DNA from 3 places in the Streptomyces sp. RLA012 genome. Region 1 is predicted to be linked to each of the others. Evidence: riboswitches for the same ligand, from Rfam matches in the RefSeq annotation. Region 1 holds a riboswitch; each other region holds the start of a gene.
The links. A riboswitch is a leader RNA that binds a small molecule or an ion and turns the genes downstream of it on or off. The one in region 1 is predicted to bind cobalamin.
Positions count from the first base shown of each region.

Region 2: it holds a riboswitch for cobalamin, as region 1 does, so the genes downstream of both, RV986_RS50210 (hypothetical protein) here and RV986_RS17630 (ribonucleoside-diphosphate reductase subunit alpha) in region 1, are expected to answer to the same signal.
Region 3: it holds a riboswitch for cobalamin, as region 1 does, so the genes downstream of both, RV986_RS51045 (CbtB domain-containing protein) here and RV986_RS17630 (ribonucleoside-diphosphate reductase subunit alpha) in region 1, are expected to answer to the same signal.

Region 1 is NZ_JBWDPA010000002.1:3,910,931-3,918,698, forward strand. It holds gene RV986_RS17610 (extracellular solute-binding protein) at 122-1,408, opposite strand; gene RV986_RS17615 (GntR family transcriptional regulator) at 1,869-2,633, shown strand; gene RV986_RS17620 (DUF3311 domain-containing protein) at 2,984-3,280, shown strand; gene mctP (monocarboxylate uptake permease MctP) at 3,277-4,884, shown strand; cobalamin riboswitch at 5,110-5,248, shown strand; gene RV986_RS17630 (ribonucleoside-diphosphate reductase subunit alpha) at 5,368-7,768, shown strand, end outside.
Region 2 is NZ_JBWDPA010000002.1:11,024,219-11,031,986, reverse strand. It holds gene RV986_RS50215 (glycoside hydrolase family 127 protein) at 1-1,590, opposite strand, end outside; gene RV986_RS50210 (hypothetical protein) at 1,892-2,674, opposite strand; cobalamin riboswitch at 2,750-2,903, opposite strand; gene RV986_RS50205 (hypothetical protein) at 3,053-3,580, opposite strand; gene RV986_RS50200 (aminomethyl transferase family protein) at 3,884-5,224, opposite strand; gene RV986_RS50195 (MarR family winged helix-turn-helix transcriptional regulator) at 5,363-5,860, shown strand; gene RV986_RS50190 (LacI family DNA-binding transcriptional regulator) at 5,945-6,871, opposite strand; gene RV986_RS50185 (chorismate-binding protein) at 7,120-7,768, opposite strand, start outside.
Region 3 is NZ_JBWDPA010000002.1:11,222,163-11,229,930, reverse strand. It holds gene RV986_RS51065 (hypothetical protein) at 1-486, opposite strand, end outside; partial or broken gene RV986_RS51060 (GNAT family N-acetyltransferase) at 693-1,109, shown strand; partial or broken gene RV986_RS51055 (cytochrome c oxidase assembly protein) at 1,629-2,608, opposite strand; gene RV986_RS51050 (CbtA family protein) at 3,428-4,186, opposite strand; gene RV986_RS51045 (CbtB domain-containing protein) at 4,208-4,429, opposite strand; cobalamin riboswitch at 4,465-4,600, opposite strand; partial or broken gene RV986_RS51040 (aldehyde dehydrogenase family protein) at 4,745-4,935, opposite strand; gene RV986_RS51035 (ECF transporter S component) at 4,969-6,783, opposite strand; gene RV986_RS51030 (energy-coupling factor transporter transmembrane component T) at 6,780-7,768, opposite strand, start outside.

The DNA.
Region 1 (7,768 bases):
GTACCAGGAAGTAACAGGACACGCACCTCGGACGTACCCAGAAGCACCAGGACGCACCTCGGACACACCCTGCTGGCACCCCGGACCCACCCCCGAGCCCCACAGGACCCCGCGCTTCAGGTCACTTGGTGTTGATGACCTTGTCGATCGCGGCATCCGCTTCCTTCGCGGCGGCCTCCACCGACTTCTTGCCGGTGCCGATGTCCTGCAGCATGGTCTGCAGGACCTGGGCCTTCTCGACCTGGCCCCAGCCCGGCGCCATCGGCACGAACCAGCTGGACTCGGCCGCGGTGGCCGGGACGACGGTCGCCGGGTCGTTCTTGAGCGTGGCGAGGTCGGTCTTGTTGTTGGGCAGGTTGCCCTTGGCCATCAGGCCCTTCTGGCCCGCGGGGCCCGTGAAGGCGTTGATCCACTCGGCGGCGAGGGCCTGCGCCTTGGACTTCGTCGGGACGACGAGGTCGGAACCGCCGAGGAAGACGGGGATGTTCTTGCCGGACGGGCCGGGCATCACGAAGTTCTCCAGGTTGCCCTTGAGCTTCCCGGTCTTGTCGGTCTCCGGGGCCTCGGCGGTCGCGCCCTCCCAGGCGGCGCCGAAGATCATGGCGGACTTGCCCTGGGCGTAGACGATGTACCGGTCGGCCTCGTCCTTGGTCTTGTCGCCGTGCATGTACTTGTCGACGATGGCCTTCCAGTCGTCGAGCCCCTTCAGGGACTCGGGCGACGACAGGTTGGCCTTCCACTGACCGCCCTCGTCCTCGGCGATGGAGCCGCCGGCGTCGTAGACGAAGGACATCGCGGCGTACCAGTCACGGGTGGGCTGGTACCAGGCGCTGTACTTGCTCCCCTCCTTCTTCTGGATCTTGTCCAGGTCGGAGATGAGCTCCTTGTACGTCTTCGGGGGCGTCTTGATGCCGACCGAAGCCGCCACGTCCTTGCGCCAGTTACCGACGCGGCCACCGGCGTAGTACGGCACACCGTAGGTCTTGCCCTGGTAGGTGACGGAGGACTTGAGGCCGTCCAGCCAGTCCGCCGAGTTCTCGAACTTCGACGCGTCCACGGGGGCGAAGGCGCCCTTGACCACGTAGCTGAGTATCTCGCTGTTGCCCATCTCGACCACGTCGGGGGCCTTGTCGGTGGCGAGGACCGCGTCGAGCTTGGCGTTCTTGTCCGGCCAGCCGTAGTACTCGTGGTTGATCTTGACGCCCGGGTGGGCCTTCTGCACCACCGCGTCGGCGGCCTTGACCAGTTCCGGCCAGTTGTTCTGCGCGTCCACCGTGAGCCAGACGGTCAGCGCCTTGGCATCCGCGCCGTTGTCCGAGCCCCCGGACTTGTTGTCACTGTCCCCGCATGCCGCGATGGAGACCATCATGCCCGCGATACCGATCGCGGCTGCCAGCTTCCGCTTCACGCCACCCTCCTCAGGGATGCCATAAACCCCCCTGCCCACCGCGGTGACACATGCCGAAGCGTTGCCGAGTACGGCCCGTGGGACTGGGACTGGACCAATGGTGTAGACCAGTACGGGGAGCTTGGCCTAGACCTAGAGGGGTGTCAAGGGTGTGTAAGCCCGGCCGACCGTCCGTTATGGGACCTACATATGCAAGGATCTTTAAGTAGGTAAGTGGCATAAACAACAGGACCGTTCATGCACCACGGCCGCCCCGCCCCACACCTCTCCCCGCCGCCGATCCGTGCCGCCGATCCGGCTCTTCTGCGCGCGGTGGACTAGACCAACAGGTAGACCAACGGTATATAGAGGGGATCACGGAGCATGCGGGGGGACACTCGCACACAAAGCCGTGCCACGATGTGAGCCGTGACCGACGGGATGTCGGTCGCTTCGGCACCCGGAGCCGGGAAGGCAGAGCATGAGCACCGACGTCAGCAGTGCGGAGAACGAGGGTGGGGCCCCCATCCGTACCGCGCGCGTGCCCAAGTACTACCGCCTCAAGAAGCATCTGCTCGACATGACGGAGACACTGCCGCCCGGTACACCGGTACCGCCCGAGCGCACGCTCGCCGCCGAGTTCGACACCTCGCGCACGACCGTGCGCCAGGCCCTCCAGGAACTGGTCGTCGAGGGCCGCCTCGAACGCATCCAGGGCAAGGGCACCTTCGTCGCCAAGCCCAAGGTCTCCCAGGCGCTCCAACTCACCTCGTACACCGAGGACATGCGCGCCCAGGGTCTGGAGCCCACCTCGCAGCTCCTGGACATCGGCTACATCACCGCCGACGACACCCTCGCCGAGCTGCTCGACATCTCGGCCGGCGGCCGGGTGCTGCGCATCGAACGCCTGCGCCTCGCGAGCGGCGAGCCGATGGCGATCGAGACGACCCATCTGTCCGCGAAGCGCTTCCCGGCGCTGCGCCGCAGTCTCGTGAAGTACACCTCGCTCTACACCGCGCTCGCCGAGGTGTACGACATCCATCTCGCGGAGGCCGAGGAGACCATCGAGACCTCGCTGGCCACCCCGCGCGAGGCCGGCCTGCTCGGCACCGACGTCGGCCTGCCGATGCTGATGCTCTCCCGGCACTCGCTGGACCGGCAGGGCGAACCGGTGGAGTGGGTGCGGTCGGTGTACCGGGGCGACCGGTACAAGTTCGTGGCCCGGCTCAAGCGCCCGCAGGAGTAACAGGAGCAAGAGGCCACGGGCGCCCGCAGCCGTAACAGGCCACGAGCGCCCGCAGGAGCAGCGCGCCACGAACCTCTGCGGGAGCTGCCGGCCCAGGGCACCTGTAGGCACCTGCAAACACCCGCGCAAGCAGCGAGCCCGAGGCGCCTGCGGCTCCCGCGAGCCCGGCGCCCGCGGGAGCCGCAGGCCACAAGTACCGGTGGGAATCGGCCACTTGCGTCGGCGCGCCGGGTACGTCCGCGCGCCCCGTCCCGGATCGAGATGCGGACGAGGGGTTCCGTTTGCCTGACACCGTCGCCTAGATTGCCTGCGCATTGCACAGGTGACCAGCCAGGAGACGGAGCCGCCGTATGTCAGACGCGCCTGAACCGAAACCGCCGGCGGCGAAAGCGCCGCTGGTGACACCGCTCCGCGCAGTGATCGCCGTGTGCCTGCTGGCACCCTTCGTCGCGATGCTGTGGGTCGGCTCCTACGCCAAACCGGACCCCGCCTTCATCGGCATCCCGTTCTTCTACTGGTACCAGATGCTGTGGGTGCTCATATCCACGGTGCTCACGATGACCGCGTACAAGCTGTGGCAGATCGACCAGCGGGCCCAGCGCTCCCGGTCCGACCGCGCTTCCGCCGAGGGGGGTGCCGGAGCATGAACGACGGTGTGAACGGCGTCGCACTCGGCGTCTTCATCTTCTTCTTCCTGGCCGTCACGGTCATGGGCTTCCTGGCCGCGCGCTGGCGCCGGGCCGACGACGAGCACAGCCTCGACGAGTGGGGCCTGGGCGGGCGGTCGTTCGGCACCTGGATCACCTGGTTCCTGCTCGGCGGCGACCTCTACACGGCGTACACCTTCGTCGCCGTACCGGCGGCGATCTACGCGGCGGGTGCGGCCGGCTTCTTCGCCGTTCCGTACACGATCATCGTCTACCCGCTGATCTTCACCTTCCTCCCCCGCCTGTGGTCGGTCTCCCACAAGCACGGATATGTGACGACCTCGGACTTCGTACGCGGCCGCTTCGGCTCCAAGGGTCTGTCCCTCGCCGTGGCCGTGACCGGCATCCTCGCCACCATGCCGTACATCGCGCTCCAGCTGGTCGGCATCCAAGCCGTCCTCGACGTGATGGGCGTGGGCGGCGGCGACGACACGAACTGGTTCGTCAAGGACCTCCCGCTGCTCATCGCGTTCGGCGTACTGGCCGCGTACACCTACTCCTCGGGGCTGCGGGCCCCCGCCATGATCGCATTCGTGAAGGACACCCTGATCTACATCGTGATCGCGGTGGCCATCATCTACATCCCGATCAAGCTGGGCGGCTTCGACGAGATCTTCAAGGCGGCCGGCGACAAGTACACGGCGGCGGGCGCGGGCGGGCTCGTCCCCGCCGAAGCGGGCCAGTGGACGTACGCCACTCTCGCCCTGGGCTCCGCGCTCGCGCTGTTCATGTACCCGCACTCGATCACGGCGACGCTGTCCAGCCGCAGCCGTGAGGTGATCCGCCGCAACACCACGATCCTCCCCCTGTACTCCCTGATGCTGGGCCTGCTGGCGCTGCTCGGCTTCATGGCGATCGCCGCCGGGGTGAAGGTCACCAACGGCCAGCTCGCCATCCCGCAGCTCTTCGAGAACATGTTCCCGGACTGGTTCGCGGGGGTGGCCTTCGCGGCGATCGGCATCGGCGCGCTCGTGCCCGCGGCGATCATGTCCATCGCGGCCGCGAACCTCTTCACCCGCAACATCTACAAGGACTTCATCAAACCGGACGCGACCCCGCAGCAGGAGACCAGGGTCTCCAAGCTGGTGTCGCTGCTGGTGAAGGTGGGCGCGCTGGTCTTCGTCCTGACGATGGACAAGACGGTCGCGATCAACTTCCAGCTGCTCGGCGGCATCTGGATCCTGCAGACCTTCCCGGCGCTGGTCGGCGGCCTGTTCACCCGCTGGTTCCACCGTTGGGCGCTGCTCGCGGGCTGGGCGGTCGGCATGCTGTACGGCACGCTCGCCGCGTACGGGGTCGCCTCGCCGACCCAGAAGCACTTCGGCGGCAGCTCGAAGGAGATCCCCGGCATCGGGGAGATCGGTTACATCGGTCTGACGGCATTCGTCCTGAACGCCGTGGTGACCGTCGTCCTCACCTTCGCCCTGCGCGCCTTCAAGGTCGTCGACGGCATCGACGAGACGTCTCCGGAGGACTACACGGCGGACTCGGGCGAACCCGGGGTCGAGGTGGAGCTCCCACCCGCCACGGCCCCGACCCACTGACCACGCGGAACCACAGGGGCGGCGGGGGTTCACCACCCCCGCCGCCCCCTGCGCGTCCCGTGCCTCGGCCGCGTCGCTCTCTTCACCCAATCCCTTTCCGCACCCAATCGCTCTCCTCGCCCAATCGCTCTCCTCGCCCAATCACTCTCCTCACCTAGAAGTTGACGCTCTGAAACCGACGCGACACAACATCTGGGGGTGCCACCGCAGCCCGACACAAGATGTATGCTCATGCTCGCTGTCGCCGCAGGGGAATCCGGTGCGAATCCGGAACTGTCCCGCAACGGTGTACTTATACGTGTTCGCGCATGCGCGGGCACGTATTCGCGTCAGTCCGAGGACCTGCCGACAGTGCGCCCGGCCGTCCGGCCCGGGCGCAGGACGTCCGGGCCTCGCGGAATGGGCCGGTGGACGCGACGCCGTGTGCGCTCGTGAGCTGCCCCCGCCCCGCCAGGCCCCGTGCCGAGCGAGGGAGAGCCCCAAGTGACCATCGCGCCAGCCGACCCGGCTTCAGCTACCGCTTTTGCACCGCAGGAGCAGCAGCGGAGGCAGGTCCCGGTGGAGACGGACGGTCCCGGTACCACGCTGCTGCGTACCCTGACCGACCTCACCGCCGACCTCCCCGACGCCGACCCCGGCCGGGTCGCCGCCGCCGCGCTGCGCGGCCGGTCCGCCCGCGCGGACGACACGGAGCTGCGCGAGCTGGCCACCGAGGCGGCCGCCGGCCTCATCTCCGACGACCCCGTCTACTCCCGGCTGGCCGCCAGGCTGCTGACGATCAGCATCGCGGCGGAGGCCGCCTCCCAGGGCGTCACGACCTTCTCCGAGTCCATCGCCACGGGCCACCGCGAGGGCCTGATCGCCGACCGCACGGCGGAGTTCGCAGGGCTGCACACGGCCCGTCTGGACGCGCTGATCGACACCGACGGCGACGACCGCTTCGGCTACTTCGGCCTGCGCACCCTGCACAGCCGCTATCTGCTGCGGCACCCGATCACCCGCAAGGTCATCGAGACGCCCCAGCACTTCATGCTCCGCGTGGCCGCGGGCCTGGCCGAGGACGACACGCACCGGGCCCTGGACGAGGTCGCGGCGCTCTACGGGCTCATGAGCCGCCTCGACTACCTCCCCTCCTCCCCCACGCTCTTCAACTCCGGCACCCGGCACCCGCAGATGTCGTCCTGCTACCTCCTCGACTCCCCGCTGGACGAGCTGGACTCCCTCTACGACCGCTACCACCAGGTGGCGCGCCTGTCGAAGCACGCGGGCGGCATCGGTCTGTCGTACAGCCGGATCCGTTCCCGCGGCTCCCTCATCCGCGGCACGAACGGGCACTCCAACGGCATCGTCCCGTTCCTGAAGACGCTGGACGCCTCGGTCGCCGCCGTGAACCAGGGCGGCCGGCGCAAGGGCGCGGCCGCGGTCTACCTGGAGACCTGGCACTCCGACATCGAGGAGTTCCTGGAGCTGCGCGACAACACCGGTGAGGACGCCCGCCGCACCCACAACCTGAACCTCGCGCACTGGATCCCGGACGAGTTCATGCGCCGGGTCGACACCGACGGGCAGTGGTCCCTCTTCTCGCCCTCCGACGTGCCCGAACTGGTCGACCTGTGGGGCGAGGAGTTCGACGCGGCGTACCGCAGGGCGGAGGCCGAGGGGCTCGCCAAGAAGACCATCCCGGCCCGTGACCTCTACGGCCGCATGATGCGCACCCTCGCGCAGACCGGCAACGGCTGGATGACCTTCAAGGACGCCGCCAACCGCACCGCCAACCAGACCGCGGAGCCGGGCCACACCGTCCACTCCTCGAACCTGTGCACCGAGATCCTGGAGGTCACGGACGACGGCGAGACCGCGGTGTGCAACCTGGGCTCGGTGAACCTCGGCGCGTTCGTCGACACGACGGCCGGGGACATCGACTGGGAGCGGCTGGACGAGACGGTCCGCACGGCCGTCACCTTCCTCGACCGCGTGGTCGACATCAACTTCTACCCGACCGAGCAGGCCGGCCGGTCGAACGCGAAGTGGCGGCCCGTCGGCCTCGGCGCGATGGGCCTCCAGGACGTCTTCTTCAAGCTGCGCCTGCCCTTCGACTCGCCCGAGGCGAAGGCCCTCTCCACGCGCATCGCCGAGCGGATCATGCTCGCCGCGTACGAGGCCTCGGCCGACCTCGCGGAGCGCGGCGGCCCGCTCCCGGCCTGGGAGAAGACCCGTACGGCCCGTGGCGTCCTGCACCCCGACCACTACGACGTGGAGCTGACCTGGCCGGAGCGCTGGACGGCCCTGCGGGAACGTATCGCCGCCGTCGGCATGCGCAACTCGCTGCTCCTCGCCATCGCCCCCACCGCCACCATCGCGTCCATCGCGGGCGTGTACGAGTGCATCGAGCCCCAGGTCTCGAACCTCTTCAAGCGCGAGACGCTGTCCGGTGAGTTCCTCCAGGTCAACTCCTACCTGGTGAAGGACCTGAAGGAGCTGGGTGTCTGGGACGCCCGCACCCGCGAGGCGCTGCGCGACGCGAACGGCTCGGTGCAGGACTTCGCCTGGATCCCGGCCGACGTACGAGCCCTGTACCGCACCGCCTGGGAGATCCCGCAGCGCGGCCTCATCGACATGGCCGCCGCCCGCACCCCGTACCTGGACCAGGCCCAGTCCCTGAACCTCTTCCTGGAGACGCCGACCATCGGCAAGCTCTCCTCGATGTACGCGTACGCCTGGAAGTCGGGCCTGAAGACGACGTACTACCTGCGCTCCCGCCCGGCGACCCGTATCGCCCGCGCCGCCCAGGCGCAGGCTCAGCCCGAGAAGATCATCCCTCTGCAGGCGATCCCCGACGAGGACGCCATCGCCTGCTCCCTTGAGAACCCCGAGTCCTGCGAGG
Region 2 (7,768 bases), 7.1 Mb from region 1:
CTCCAGCCTGGCCGGGTAGTGCCGGTCGTCGACCTTGAGCACGGCGGGTCTGCCGGTGTCCGCCACCCAGCCGGGGACACGCATCCTCAGCGTGAAGCGTGCGTCTCCCCCGGTGACGGTGAGACGGGTGCGGTCGCTCGTGGGATACGACGTCTCCTGAACGACCGTCACTCCGGTTTCCCGCCAGTGCAGTTCGGAGGGGATGAACAGGTTGACGTACAGCGAAGGACCACGTGTACCGGTGCCGCGGGTGCGGAAGTAGATGCTGTCGGCGAACTTGGTGTGCGTCTCCAGACCGGTCCCGTGGTCGCAGGAGAAGTTGTCGTAGTCCCCGCTGTAGCTGCCGGGCGCGGCACCCAGGCCGCCCTTGGGCTGCCGCTCCGAACCCGCCCACAACCCGGTGTAGTAGGTGACGAATCCGTGCGCGGAGTCGGGGTCCTGTTCGCCGAGCATCTGGTTGTAGAGCGTCCACTCGTGGTGGTCCATGTGCTCGGCGCGGGAGGGACGGTGCAGGAACAGTTGCCGGCCCAGCTTGAGCATGTTGTAGCTGTTGCAGTTCTCGCAGGTCACCTCGGACAGCCGGCTGACGATCTCGCCCGGCGGCCCGAACAGCTCCTGGTTCGAGTTGCCCCCGATGGCGTACGAGTGGTCCCGTACGACCGTCGTCCAGAAGTGGTCGGCGATGTCGAGGTAGCGGCTCTCACCCGTGGCCTCGTAGCTCGGTACCGCTCCCACTGTCTTGGCGATCTCGGTGTTGGCGTGGTGCCCCGCGAGTTCGTCCCGGCCGGCGGCCAGTGGGGCGTACAGCGCCTCGTGGTCGAACCGCCGGGCGGTGCGGAGGTGCGCCGGGTCACCGGTCAGCAGATGAAGGCGGGCGAGTACGTCGTTCATGCCGCCGAATTCCACGTTCAGCACCGTCTGCATCAGCTCGCGGGAGAGCGGTGCGGTGCGGGCGTCCACCCAGGCCGCCATGTCCAGCAGCACGGCCAACGCCTGCTCATTGGCGCTCAGTTCGTACTGGTCGAGCAGGCCCGCCATGATCTTGTGGAGGGTGTAGTACGGCGCCCAGGGCTTGCCCCCGGCTTCGAGCTGGTCGAAGACGGACTCGGGGAAGGCGGACAGGTAGCCGCGGTGGTAGCCGGCGGCCTCGGCGGACTGCTGGCACTGGGCCAGCACCGACACGATCGAACGGCCCTTGGCCGCGTAGGCGTCGTCGCCGGTATGGGCGTGCGCCTGGGCCAGCGCACTGAGCAGGTGCCCGGTGGTGTGGCCGCGTAACTGGATCCCCGGCGCCTCCCATCCCCCGCACGGCTCGGCCGAAGAGGGCAGTCCCACGTTCAGACGGAAGGTGTGCAGCAGCCGGTCGGCGTCGACGAAGAGCACATACGTGCAGGTGCGCCGCATGTTGGCGAGGAACGGGCTCTCCAGCAGCCGGACATCGGCCGACGGGAAGGGGACGAGAGCCGGCCGCCGTCCGGCCGTGGCGGCGCGGGCCGTCTGCGGGGTCGGCGAGGCGGCGGCTGCCGCGACGGATGCGGCGACGAGGATCTGGCGTCGGGACGGGCGGGGCGTGTCGCGCGGTGCGGACAAGGCGCCATGCTCCTTCCGGGCAGGGGGAGTGCCTCCGGGCACGGATGCGAGGGCAGGCGCGACGGCGGAGGACTACGGGCTCAACTGACGGCAGAAGTCGCGTACTTCGGTGACTTGAATCGTTTTACATCGTCCGCCGGAGACGGTAGGTGTGCACATCGCGAGCGTCAAGGGTTCACACACGGAAGGCCGCTACCGTCAATGTTCACCACAAAAGGGCGCTTTTGGTGAGGCGCAATCACCCCTACCGGAACGGCGTCTGCTGAGCAGAGTCCCAGACAGGGCAGGGTTTTTGAATCGTTCAAAGCAATGGCCGAGTGCACTGCTGCACGTCATGGACGATCCGCTGCCGCACGTCGAAGGCGGTGTCGCCCCCGGGGAGCACCGCCTTGACGCACATCACTCGTTGCTGCCGGGAACATCGGTCACACCAGCAACGACCGTCCCGGCTGAAGCGGACGGTGTCCTGCCGGGTGTGTCGCGAAAGTGCCGCGGTTCCGGTCGATCCGCGGTGGGCCGGGCTCGGTCGGACCCGCCGGTGCGGTGCCCGACTTTCCGAGCGCAGGAAGCGGATCACAGGATGGCCGGGGGCGTGGACGACCTCGGCGCGGACGCCGTACACGTCCTTGATGAGGGCGGGGGTGAGGACGTCGGCGGGGCTGCCCTCGGCGACGGTCCGGCCGGCGGCGCAGTCGGCCGGGGAGACGTACGTGGGCACGCCCAGTTTCTCGAACTGCTCGCGGGTGGCGACGCCGCCCGTGCCGAGGGTCGAGACGAACGAGGCGGTGACGAGGTCGGGTTCGGCGTCGAGGACCTTTGCGAAGGAGGGGGCGTTGTCGGCCAGGCGCGACACGGACGCGTTCGCCTTCTCCAGGCCCTTCAGCACCGGGTCGGTCCAGGTGGCGGTGCCGGCCATGTGGTCGGCGAGGCCGAGGGAGAGCGGGAAGCCTGCGGCCGACTCGGCCGCCTCGTCGTCGGCGTGTTCCCCCTTGGAACCGCCACAGGCGGTCAGCAGCAGGGCGGGCGCCAGGAGGAGGGCCGCGGTACGGCGGAGAGGGACGGGAACGGTACGCAGCACGGGCATGCCCTGCCTGTCGGGGCTCGAACGCGGAGCCTGGCCCATGGAGGTCCTCCTCGCTCGTGGCGGGGAGGCGCCGGCAGGTCTTCGGACCCGGGTTCGTCCGGACGGAGCGCCTTCCCGGCGCGTTGCGCACCGGCTCCTTCGGCCGGCCCGCCTCGCTCCAGTGGCGTCGAGTGCCCCGCCCGTCCCCCTCACCGCTGCACGTCAGTTCCGGATTTCCACCGGATTCCCTGGCCTCGGATGTGGCACGACTGGCTTCGGCGGACTACCAAGATCAGGCACTGGCTCCCGTCTCGGGGTACGCCCTGACGTCGGACATCCCGACAGCGACGGCGGGCCGCGCCACAGAACGAGACACGCGGTACCGTCCTCCAGGGGCGGTCAGGGAGCGGCCGGGGGTTCGTTCTTGGCGATGGCACGCCACAGGGTGCTGCCCAGCCGGTGGGCGTTGTCGTGGTAGCCGGTGACGCGGATTCGGCCGCCGGCTCTGAGGTGGATCAGGCAGCGCACATCGGTGCCCGCGAACCGGGCGGCGGCCCGGTCGTTCTCGTCGTAGTCCACCCGGGCGATGTCCTGCCAGACCAGGACACGTTCGGCGTCGGCCCGCTGGTGCACCAGGCCGCCCTGGTAGAGGCGGAAGACCTCCCGTCGGCGGGTGATGCTGCGGGCCAGCAGGGTGCCGCCGACGGCGAGCCCGACCAGGCCCAGGCCGATCACGATGCCGGGCAGTGGGCTGGAGCCGCCGCTTCCGGCGTCGCCGGCGTAACTGATGACCAGAGGGATGCCGACGACGGTGCCCAGCACGCCGACCACAAGCCAGCCGACAGCGCCGCGCCGGGCCCGCTCCCAGTCGTATCCGTACTCGCCGATCAATGGTCCCAGCCCATCGGCTCCGGTCGGATGCGCCACGGTGGTCCCCCTGTCCCTGCCACGCTGGATGCGGGCAAGTAGCAGCATATGAAGGGGAGTTGACGGGGTGAAGCGGGTGGGACGGCGCGTTGTCGGCTGCCGCACCGCCAGTTCCACCAGCGTGTCGGTGATCTCCCGCTCCCGCTCGTGCAGGAGAGGAACAGATCCGGCGGCACTCCACTCAGCACGTACCGGTCCTCGCGCTGCCGCAGCAGCTGAACCGGTGAGCCCGCCTGATCGATGCCGTCCTGCGGAGTCGAGGCGGCCGTCGCCCTGCCTCTTTCCGGCCGGTCGGCTGCCCGGTCAGTGCTTCTTGGCGAACGGACGCGCCATGACCGTTCCGCGCACGCGCGTCTGGGCGTGGCGTTCGACGGCCGGGTTCGGCGAGCCGCCGTTCGGCTCGCCCCACACGATCTCCACCTGGTCGCCGGCCGCGGCCGCCGGGTCGATCGTGCCGAGCGAGATCCAGCCGCGTACGTTCGCGGAGTACGAGGTCAGCATCGCCGCTCCGACGAGTTCGCCGTCCTTCTCCACACGGTCGAACTGACAGGCGGTGTAGAAGGCCGCAGGCATCTCCATGTACTTGAAGCGCTGGTCGCCCTGCTCGTACATGCTCGCGAAGATCTTCGCGACGTCGTCGCGGTCCCAGAGCACCCAGGCCTTGCGGCGGTGCGGCTGGTCCTTGATCGCCTCAAGTCCCGCGCGCCCGACGAAGTCGTGGTCGAACTTGAGGATGTGGCCGTAGCCGAGGTCCCACGGGGTGGTGTAGTAGTCCTCGATCCGGTCGGCGACGTAGCTGCCGCCGAGCGCGAGGTTGCCCTCGAACGAGCGCGCCGAGTGCCACTCGCGGAACGCCTTCATGTCCTCGCCGGAGTAGGTCGCGGGCAGGGTGTTGGCGATCCAGCCCGACTCGGTGGCGACCGACGCGTAGGCGCGGGCACCGATCTGGCGCAGGCCGTACTCGGCACCGGCCTCCACGATGGTGTCGCGCACCGACTCGATGTCCGCGTACGGCCCGGTGAACTCGTAGCCCGGGAAGCCGGACATCCGGTGGTTGAGCGCGGTGACCTCGTGCGGGCCTACGCTGAAGCGGCCCATGGTGAAGAACGGGATGTCGGGCATCGGGCCGCCGTTGACCTTCTCGAAGATCGCCTCGGCGTGCGGGCCCTGCAACTGGAGCCGGAACAGTTCCCGGCCCTTCGGGTTGTTCACAGTGCGCTCGTCCCGGCGGACGGTGACGTCCCAGTCGCCGGTGGCCGCGTTGAACTGGACCCAGTTGAGGGCCGGCGGACGGCCGACGATCCGGACGTGGTGGTCGCCGACGCAGAACAGGATCGAGTCGCCGATCATGTAGCCGTCGGGACGGACCGCGATGAGCTGCTTGGCGCTGCCGGGGCCGAAGCCCTGGAAACTGTTCGCCCCGAGGTGTTCGAGCAGCCTGTATGTGTCGGGCCCCTGCACGACGAGGTCCGTCATGTGGTGCGACAGGTCCATCAGTGCCGCACTGTTGCGCCAAGCCTCCTGCTCGTCACGCCAGTTGCTGAACTCGGGCTTTATCGGGAACGGGTACGCCCCGGAGCGCCCCTGGCGGAGCAGGGCGAGCGCTCCTCCGGCCTTGTTGATCTCTTCTTCGAGACTGGGCATGGGATTCCTCTCGGGTCATGAGCGCACAGCCTCATCGCCGTGCCCCGAGAGCGTATAACAGGCAGCTGGAATGTTTGAAGATGTCTGAAACAATGACTTCGGGCGGATAATGGTGTCCCGCACGAACGGAGGGTGACGATGTCTTCGGCGAAGGACAGAACGGGTCCCGCATGGCAGGACGGGCTGCCCCACGTACTGTGGCGAACGCAGCAAGCCGTGCACGGCCGCCTCCAGAGCGCACTCGACGGACTCGACGTCACGGTGACCCAGCTCGGTCTCGCCGTTCACCTCGACGAACTCGGCCTGATGTCCGCCTCGGACCTGTCACGGCGCTTTCACATCACGCCGCAGAGCGTGACGACAGCGCTCTCGCAGCTCGAACGCCTCGGGTGGGTCCGACGGCTGCCGCATCCCGTGCACAAACGCGTCATCCTCCACGAACTCACCGAAACGGGCCTCGCCGGCGTCGCGGACGGCCGGACCCGCATCGCCGCGGTCGATGGCGTACTCGCCGAGATCCTGGGTGACGGGGAGAAGGACGAGATCATCGGACAGCTCCGGAAGCTGCTCGTCGCGCTGGAGGGGGAGGATCCCACGTACGCGACGATGTGGCCGGTGGTCCGCACCACCCCGTGAGCGACGGCCACGGACCGCGCTTCGGGGCGCGCCACAACGGCTCGTCAGCCGCGTGGCGTCCTCACAGCGGCGGGCCTGCGGCGGTCACGCCGACGCGCGTACCACGATCCGGCCGGGCACGGGTGCCAGACCCCCGGTGTCGATGCCCAGGGCGTTGCGGGCGGCGACCCGTCCGAGGACTTCGGCGTCGATGTGGACGGTGGTGAGCGCGGGTGTGGACAGGGAGCCGTGCTCGGTCTCGTCGAAGCCGATCGCGGCCACGTCCTCGGGCACCCGCAGCCCGAGGTCCAGAAGGGCCGTGAGGCTGCGCAGTGCGATGTCGTCGTCGAAGGCGGCCAGCGCGGTCACGTCCCCGTGGGCCGCCAGGAACGCCTCGACGGCGGCCGCACCGGCCTCCCGCGGCCTCGGCACGACGAAGCGCTCCAAAGGCGGAAGTCCCCGACGCCGGGCGGCCTCCTGGGCGAATCCGAGCCGGGCCTCGGTCAGCGGGAAGTCATGGTCGGGCATCGCCATCGCGATCCGGGTGTGCCCCCGTTCGGCGAGGTAGCCGATCTGCAGCGCGGCGTTGGCGGCGAACCCGTTCTCCCAGTCCTCCTCGGTCGGTTCGTGTCCCTGCATGTAGACCTCGCCGAGCCGCAGCACCGCCCGCGGCGCGATGGTGTCCAGGACCTTCTGCGTGGCCTCCGGGATCGCGTGCCCGTGGCGGACCAGAAGGATGTGGTCGTGTTCGGCCAGTTCCTCGTCCAGGCCCCGGACGTAACTCCGGGAGAAGTTGCCCTCCATGCCCCAGTCGACGTTGAGCACGACGATGCGCGAAGACCCCTCGCGCAGCGCGCGGGCGATCCCGTGCGGGACGTATCCGAGGTCCTGAGCGGCCTCCACGACCCGCTCCCGGGTGGCCGCGGAGATCGTCTGCCGTGGGTCGTCGTTCAGCACGAAGCTCACCGTCGCCCGCGACACTCCGGACGCCTTGGCCACGTCGCTCAACGTCACCCGGCCCGAACGGCCCATGTCGACACACTCCCCTTCGCCGGCCTCGCACGCCCCACACCCCGCGCGCAGGTATCGCCGAAAGTGGCTTCCGGCCCGCAGAACGTTGAAGCGTGTGGAGTTCACTCTACGCGCTAGATCGTTTCAGTTCTCCAGGCGAGGACGCGTCTCGACCGGCCCGCGGAATCCCGTACGGCCGGCGAGCCTGTCGCGACACTGCGTCTGCGCACATCGCGCAGCTCCGCCGTGACAACGGGGCGCCGCTCCCTCTACGGGCATGTCGAACCTCCGCTCGCTATGGCCAGCAGTCGATGTGCCTTCAGTTCGGTCTCCTGCCATTCGCGCTCGGGCTCCGAGCCCCAGGTGATGCCCGCTCCCGTACCGAACTTCAGGTGCCCTTCGGCACGGTCGATCCAGAAGGTGCGGATGCCGACGGCCAGTTCGCCGCGTCCACGGTCGGCGTCGACCCAGCCGATTCCACCGCAGTAGGGACCGCGGGGCGCGGTCTCCAACGCTTCGATGATCCGCAGGGCGCTCTCCTTGGGCGCCCCCGTGACCGAACCCGGCGGGAACGTCGCCGTCAGCAGCTCGGGCCAGCCCACGCCTTCGCGCAGTCGCCCTCGCACCGTGGACACGAGGTGCACGAGCCCCGGATGTTTCTCGACGGCGCACAGGTCGGGCACGGTCACGGAACCGGGGACACAGACGCGGCCGAGGTCGTTGCGGACCAGGTCGACGATCATCACGTTCTCCGCGTGGTCCTTCTCCAGCAGATCCGCCTCGGTGCGGCCGGTTCCCTTGATGGGGCCCGACGTCACGTCGCCGCGGTCACGCCGCAGGAAGAGTTCGGGGGATGCGGTGGCCACTTCCACCTCGTACCGCGGGAGGCGGATGACGCCCGCGTACGGTGCGGGATTG
Region 3 (7,768 bases), 7.3 Mb from region 1:
CCCGATCGCGGGCGACAGACCCAGACCCCACCAGCCCGGGCCGAGCCCGATCATCACACGCACCGTGAGGGTGCCGGCCAACGTGGTGGCGTACGCGATGGCCAGGGTCCGGGCCCTGCCCAGCGCGAGTTCGGCAAGCGCGAACGCGAGGAACAGTTGGGTGATGCCCGCCCACACGGGCAGGTCGAGGGCGGGGACGTACAGCGACACAGGGGTACGCAGCAGGGCCAGGGGCAGCGGCAGACTGCCCTTGACCCCGCCGATCAGCCTCACCACCGCCGCGCCGGTCGGGTACTGAGCCATCGCGTGGAAGAAGATGACACCGAACGCCGCCACGAACGCCAGCACGAGTCCGGACAGCCCTCGGCGCAGGAGTTGCCGTACCGGCTCGATGACCATGCCGTACCACTCGCCGCGCAGCACATGCCCCGTGGCCAACGCGATCCGGTGCAGCGCGGCGCGGCGCTCATCGACCGCCCCCAGCAATGGCTTCTCCCCTCGACCACCCACAGGACGTCTTATCGTATAGATCGAAAATCGCAAGCCGATGGCCGGTCTCGATCGGGCGCCGGCAACAAGGTTTCCGCCAAGGAGCCGAGGCCCTCCCTGGGGCGCTTCATGACTGAGGGGTACCGACGAGGACAAGGAACCGGCTGCCCTTGCGTTCGTCGACAGGGCCTAGAGTGATCGGGATGAGCGACGATCCCGTGATACTGCGTCCAGTGATCGAGGATGACCTGTCGGTGCTCGAACGGTTCCTGATGGATCCGGAGGCGACCGGGCCGTTCCCATGGCTCGGGTGGTCGGACCCAGGACGCTGGCGGCGGCGCTGGGTGCAGGACGGCCTGCTGAGCGATGGGGATGGCCAGTTGATGGTGGTGACCGGCGCCGACCGGCTCGGCTTCGTGGCCTGGCGGAAGGTCGCGACCTCACGGAACTCGCACTGCTGGAACATCGGAGCCCAACTGCTGCCGGAGGGCCGGGGCCGCGGTGTCGGCACACAGGCCCAACGACTGCTGACACGGTACCTGTTCGCACACACTCCGGTGGTCAGGATCGAAGCGGACACCGAGACGGAGAACATCGCCGAGCAGCGCGCACTGGAGAAGGCCGGCTTCACCCGCGAGGGCGTGCTGCGCAGCACCGTGTTCCGCGACGGGCGGTGGCCGGATGTCGTGCGCTACAGCGTGCTGCGCGGCGACATCGCCCCGACCAGGGTCCGGAGCAGTCCCACACCTGACCCGGTCCGCACCCGGCGCGCCTACGATGCGGCGAGGCCGGTGACAGCAAGCCCGCCGATACCGTCGCCGGTGCCGACTGCCGTGCCTCGGCACAGTGGCACGAGCATGTACTGCTCGCGGTGGGTGACACCCGTCCGGCTGTCGCCCGCGCTCACACGGAGCCCATCCTCCTGGCGCTCCTCCAAGCCAGGGCTACGGTCTCGGGCCGGGTGCCGAGTTGTTCGGCGAGTCCCCGACAGCGGCGGCGCCGGGCTCGGTTGTCCTCGGTGTCGTAGGGATCCGGGATGCGCCGCCGTACGTCGGTGCCGTGCCCGTCGGCCGCTTCCGGTGGACGGCCGTCGCCGCCTCCAGGGCCGCCTGGACAGACAGATTGCCGCCCGGCGTGTGTCAGCGTCCCGGCCGCTGCTGCCGGATGCGCTGCGCGACTTCGCTGTTCTCGGTCTCCCACCACGGACGGACGAGGTCCGGCCCCTGCGCGGACTCCCGCGCCATGGGGGCCACCGGGACCAACTCCGTGTCCAGGCGGCGGTCAAGGGCGACGGTCTCGGCACGTTCGGTGCGCGCCCACTGCACAAGGATGGTGAGCAGGAGGGGCAGCGCCACCAGTTCGGCAATGCCGATCATGGCGCCGCCGCCCAACTGCTGGTCATAGTGCACGTCCGGCGCCCAGGACGGGGCATGGTGCAGATACCAGGCCCCGGCGATCAGCGTGCCGTGGGTCATCACCACGATGCCCGGCACGGCGTCGATGACCCCGTCGAGGAACACCAGCGCCGCCCGGACCGGATGGGTGCACCACTTCGGCAGTGCCTCCTCGCGGGTGAGCACCGGCACCACGAACAGGCTTCCGGCGAGCAGTAGGTGCAGATACATCAGCTCGTGCAGCCGGCCGTCACGCAGGGCGGTCTCGAAGTAGGGCGTGAAGGACACCGTCAGTTCGGTCGCGAGGACCAGGGCCGTGCTGACCAGGGGGAAGGTGAGCAGGCGCATCAGACGTCCGGTCATCACCCGCCGTACGCGGTCGGCGGCCGGCTCGGGCAGGGCCCGGAGTGCCAGTCGGAGCGGATCGCCCAGCGCCAGCCCGAGCGGGGCGATCAGATCGAGGAGGATGTTCTGGACGGCGGCCGGCCAGAACAGCGCACGGTCGTACACGGCCAGCGCGGACATTGTGGCCACAACGAGTGTGCCGAGGCCGAGCAGTGCGAAGGCCGCCACGCGGGACACGGGCCACCGCTCGCCCCGCCGTGCCAACCGCGCTGCCCCCAGGCGTACAGCGCGCCGAGCAGGACGACCAGCAGGAGCGCGGGCACATCCAGGTGCCATGAAGAGAGCAGCCGTCCCGTGGTGAGCTCAGGCAGACTCCCCATCACGACCTCCTCCATCAACACGGCGGACACCCGGCCCGTCCTCCTACCGGTCCATGAGCCGAGCCCGGCCGGATCTCCACGAAGGGCCGGAAAGAGGAACCAGACCTGCCGAGACCCTACGCCGCGTACTCCCCCGGGCCGGTCCCACCCTCACCGGAGTCACCGTATGGCTGGGCCGGGGGCACAGCGGCCAGCGGCGCGGTGACGAGGAAGAGCGGCGGTCACTCGGTCCACGTCCGCCGGGCCCACCCCGATGGCGCTCAAGGAGTGCGGCGAGCGCGCAGCGCAGGCAGTCCGAGTCGGTGCCTCCCATGGCCGAACGGCCCCGCGCCCCGTCCTGGCCCGGCGCGCCCGACCCGTCGGACGCCTGACGACATGGGGCCGTGCCGCCCGGCGGCACGTGCGGGCCGGGGCAGGTCTCCGTCGACCGGCCGACCAGTGTCTCAAGGTCGCGTAACAGTTCCTCGGTCTGCTTCACGCGCTGCGCCAACGCCCTCACCCGGGCGCTCTGGCCGCCGATCTGCCGTCTGCTGACGATCAGCCGCTCGTACTCCTCCGGGGTCAGCGCCACCGCCTCGCGTCCGCCGAGGGTGATGTGCCGCGGTCGTGGTTGTCCGGCCGCTCGGATCCTCCGCCCCTGCCCCTCGCTGCCGTCGTCGACGACGCCGCCGCAATTGTCGTTGCCGCCGTCACCGTGCGTGCGTCATCGGGGAGTCATGTGAGTCGTCAAGTCGTTCGGAGGTCATCGGTGTCGGGAGAACGTGAGAGGGCCCCCGGATGGTCCGGTGGGCCCTCTGCGCGTGATCGCCCGTGCTGTTCTCAGTGCGGTACGGGAGTCGCCCGCGCGGGCGCGACCGCTGCCGGTCGCGGAGCCAGCAGGCGCTGTGCCAACTCGCCGAAGACCAGGCCGAATCCGGTCCAGAGCGTGACCTGGATGGCGAGGGCCGAGGTACGGAACCGCCACAGCAACGTGGCCGGGAAGTCCTTCGGGACCTCGTTGATGACCGGCAGGAACGCGTACGCGAGACCGATCACGACGACGAAGAAGGCGATCGCCGCGACCGTCGCGTACCACGTGCCCCACCTGGGTGCGAGTCGCTTGCCCAGGATCACGGCACCGACCGCGAGGAGCACGCTGAGCAGCATCATCAGGAAGTACAGGGTCGTACGTTTGCCGATGGTGTCGGGGTCGCCGACGGACGGCGGGTTGGCCGGGTACTTGAGGAACGGCACGACGTACACGGCGAGCAGAGCCGTACCCGAGAGCAGCAGTGCCGTGGCACGGGGGGTGAAGCGTCCGACGCGGCCGAGCGCGAAGCAGTAGGCCAGGGCGGCGATACCGCCGAAGGACACCCCGTAGATCAGGACGCCGGTGGCGAGGCCGCCGGTGGACTGGAGGCTACGACTGACGATTTCGACCTCGTGGCCGTGCGCCGGTGCGTGGGCCTCTTCGAAGCCGATGGCGTCGTCGACGCTGGGCTCACCCAGGAAGTAGGCGACACAGAGGGCGAGCACGCCGGCGGCGAGGCCGGCGAGCATGCCCCGAACGAGGAGGTTTCTTACGGTTGCGGAGTTCATGGGTGTGCGGCGTCCCTCGTGTCAGTGGCAGGGGAAGCCGAGGAGGTGGCGGGCGTCGTGCACCCACTCGTGAACGTCCTCGCCGGAGACGACGGAGGTGGCGCCCTGCTCGGCGCCGACGAAGTACAGCAGGACGAGCATCAGGATGCCGAAGAAGACCGCCCAGGGGACGATCGCGCCGATCGGCAGCTTGACGGGGAGAGCGGGGGTGGTGGCTGTCGGCTGGGCGACGGTCTGCGCCATGGCAGGACCTCCTCGGGAGTTCGCGTCCCATCTCGGTGGTGCACAGGACGACAGCTGCGGGTCTGACTTGCGAGGCGCTCCGCCCGTCACAGGCGGTGCGTCTCGTTCACAGTGGCGCGACCGTGCCGGATTTCCACCGGCTTCCGCCATACCGTCGTCGATATCGCACAGACCGTACCGCGTGTCGGGTTCATGGCCAAGACCGCGCCCCCTGCCGTGATCTTCATCTCGCGGACGGGGGCGCGGCCGGTGTGATCTGCGGGTCAGCGGTGGGTGCAGTGGGACGGACGCTTCTCGACGAAGGCGGCCATGCCCTCCTTTCTGGTCGGCCGTCGCGTAGACGTGCGCGGCGATCGCGGTGGAGCCGACGAAGCCGAGCGCGCCGACCCGGGCGGATCCCGCTCGGAGGGCTTGCGGAGAAAGCCGTTGCCGCAGGTGAGGGCAGGAGCAGCCTTCCACGGGGGGATCACCGCGGGGAAGTTGAACGAAGTGATGCCGGCTGTCATCGGTGGCGTCGTGCTCGGCGACGTACTCCCCGGTCACAGTGGCGGGACCGTGCCGGATTCACACCGGCTTTCCCGCACCGCGGATGCCGCCCGCGGGGAGGCGAAGCGGACCGGGGCCCGGAAACGCGCACGGCGGGCGGCGCGGCGGAAGGTGGTCAGTACCGCCGGGCCGGCCAGCAGGACGCACACGAAGTTGCTGACCGCGCGGCCGGTGTCCCAGCCCAGGGAGGTGGCGAGGTCGAAGGCGACGTAGCGGTGCCACTGCTCGGTGAACGGCAGGCCGGGCAGATAGGCGATGGAGCTGTTCGGGTCGAGGGAGAACGGCCAGAAGGAGAGGTTGAGGAGGAATCCGAAGAGGTAGCCGGACACCGATCCGTAGGCGGCCAGGAGGAGCACTTCGCGCCGGCCTCTCGCCCGGGGGAGGAACCCGGCGAGCATGCCGACGAAGGCACAGCCGAACATCTGGTACGGCATCCACGGGCCGACGCCGCCGGTGATGAGCGCGGAGGCGAACAGTGAGGTGCAGCCGAGTGTGAAGCCGAAGCCGGGGCCGTAGACGCGCCCGGCCAGGACGAGGACGAAGAAGACCGTCTCGATGCCCGCGGTTCCCGCACCCAGGGGACGCAGTGCCGCGTTGACGGCGGACAGGACGCCGAGCATCGCGAGCGCCTTGGAGTCGATGCCGCCCTCGGCGATCTCGGAGAGCACCACACACAGGACCAGGACGAGCAGCACGCCGAAGATCAGCGGAGGCGCGTAATTGGAGCCGAACTTCCCCGGTGCTACGACGAAGGGCCAGAAGAACGCGACCAGTCCGACGAAGGCGGCCAGGGCGATGATGATCCCGGCCCTCGGGGTGAGCCGGATGGCCGTGGCGGCGGTGGCGGCGGTGGACGTCATGAGTGCGCCTCGCCGTCGTGGTCTCCGGCGAGTGCGGCAGCCACCTGGTCGACCGTGAGAAAGGGCAGCGGCGCCAGGATCTTCGCGGTCTGGGGAGCGAACACCGGTGAGGCGACGATCACTTCGGACGTCGGTCCGTTGGCGACGATGTCCCCTTCGGCCATGACGACGACCCGGTCCGCGGCGCGCGCGGCGAACTCGACGTCGTGGGTGGAGACGACCACGGTCCGGCCCTGAGTCGCGAGCGTGCCGACGACGCGGGATCTCGGCGGGCGGCCCGCTCAACACCCGGCCGTCACCGGGAAGATGGACGACCCGGTCGGCGTACTGGACGACCCGTTCGAGCCGGTGCTCGGCCATGAGGACGGTGACGCCGAGGTCGTGGACGAGCCGGGTGACGGCGGCGAGGACCTCCTCGGCGGCGGTGGGGTCGAGGGCCGAGGTGGGTTCGTCCAGGACGAGGACACGGGGGTGTGCGGTGAGGACGGAGCCGATGGCCACGCGCTGCTGCTGGCCGCCGGAGAGTTCGTACAGGGCCCGGTGGCGCAGGTCGGCGAGGCCGAGGAGGTCGATGGTCTCCTCGACCCGCTTGCGCATGGTGGCGGGCGGGATGGCCAACTGCTCCATGGCGTAGGCGAGTTCCTCCTCCACGGTGTCGGTGACGAAACCGTCCAGCGGATCCTGGCCCACCACCCCGACGACGTCGGCGAGTTCGCGCGGCGGATGGTGGGCGGTGTCGCGGCCGTCCACGGTGACACGGCCGTAGAGGGTGCCGCCGGTGAAGTGGGGTACGAGCCCGTTGACGGCGCCGAGGAGCGTGGATTTGCCGACGCCCGTGTGACCGACCACGAGGCACAGTTCGCCCTCCTCCACCGTCAGGTCGACCTCGCGCAGGGCGGGTTCGGCCGTGTCGTCGTAGTGGACGGTGACCTGGTCGAAGGTGATCATGAGGCGTCGGCCTTCTCGGTGCGCCGTGCGGGAACGGCGGGAGGGTGCGGAGGGTTCGGGGGCGGGGCCAGGAATCCGGCGGTTCCGGCGAGCAGGATCGCTGCGATGGGGACCAAGGGCAGTGTCGGCCAACTCCGGGGATGGATCGAAGGGTTGAGATCGGCGGCGTGGTAGCCGAGGTTGCTGAACAGCAGCACGGCGGAGAGGATCCCGCTGCCGGCGACGGCCCACTCCGGCAGGCGCCACGGGTTGGGCCGGTACGTCGTACGGATGACCCGGCGCCCGCCCAGGCGCAGTCCCGCCAGGCACAGCAGGGCGCCCGACACCATGGCCGGCAGTCCCAGAAACCGCGGTGCGGTCGCGTCGAGCAGTCCGTAAGCGCCGGCGGACAGTCCGCACATGCCGAGCAGCATCAGCGCCCCGGTGAGGCGGCGGGAGCGGCGGGTGGCGGAGCCGGCCCTGCCGTAGCCGCGGGAGTCCATGGCGGCGGCCAGCCGCAGCGAGCGTTCGAGCGCGTCCTCCAGGACGGGGACCGCTGTGCCGCGCAACGCCTTCAGCCCTTTGGTGCGTCCGGCCCTCAACCTGCGGGCGCGGGCGACGCGTTGGACGCTCTGCACGAGCTGGGGTGCCACGCTGATGGCGACGGTGACGGCGACTCCGAGTTCGTACAGGGCGCCGGGCAGGCCGCGCAGCGCGCGCTTGGGGTTGGCCAGGGTGTTCGCGGCGCCGATGCAGCACAGCATGCAGGCGAGGCGCAGCCCGTCGGTGGCGGCGGAGAGGACGGCTTCCAGGGAGACCGGGCCACCGATCTGGATGCCCGCGTACCAGTCCGGGGTGGGCAGGTGCGGAAGGGAGAACAGGAAGTGGTCGCGGGGGGTGATGCCGGTGGCGAACACGGCCCGGAAGACGACCCGGATCGCGACGACCGTGAGGGCCAGGTACAGGTAGTACTTGAAGCCCCTGGCCCAGGGCGCCTCGGTACGGC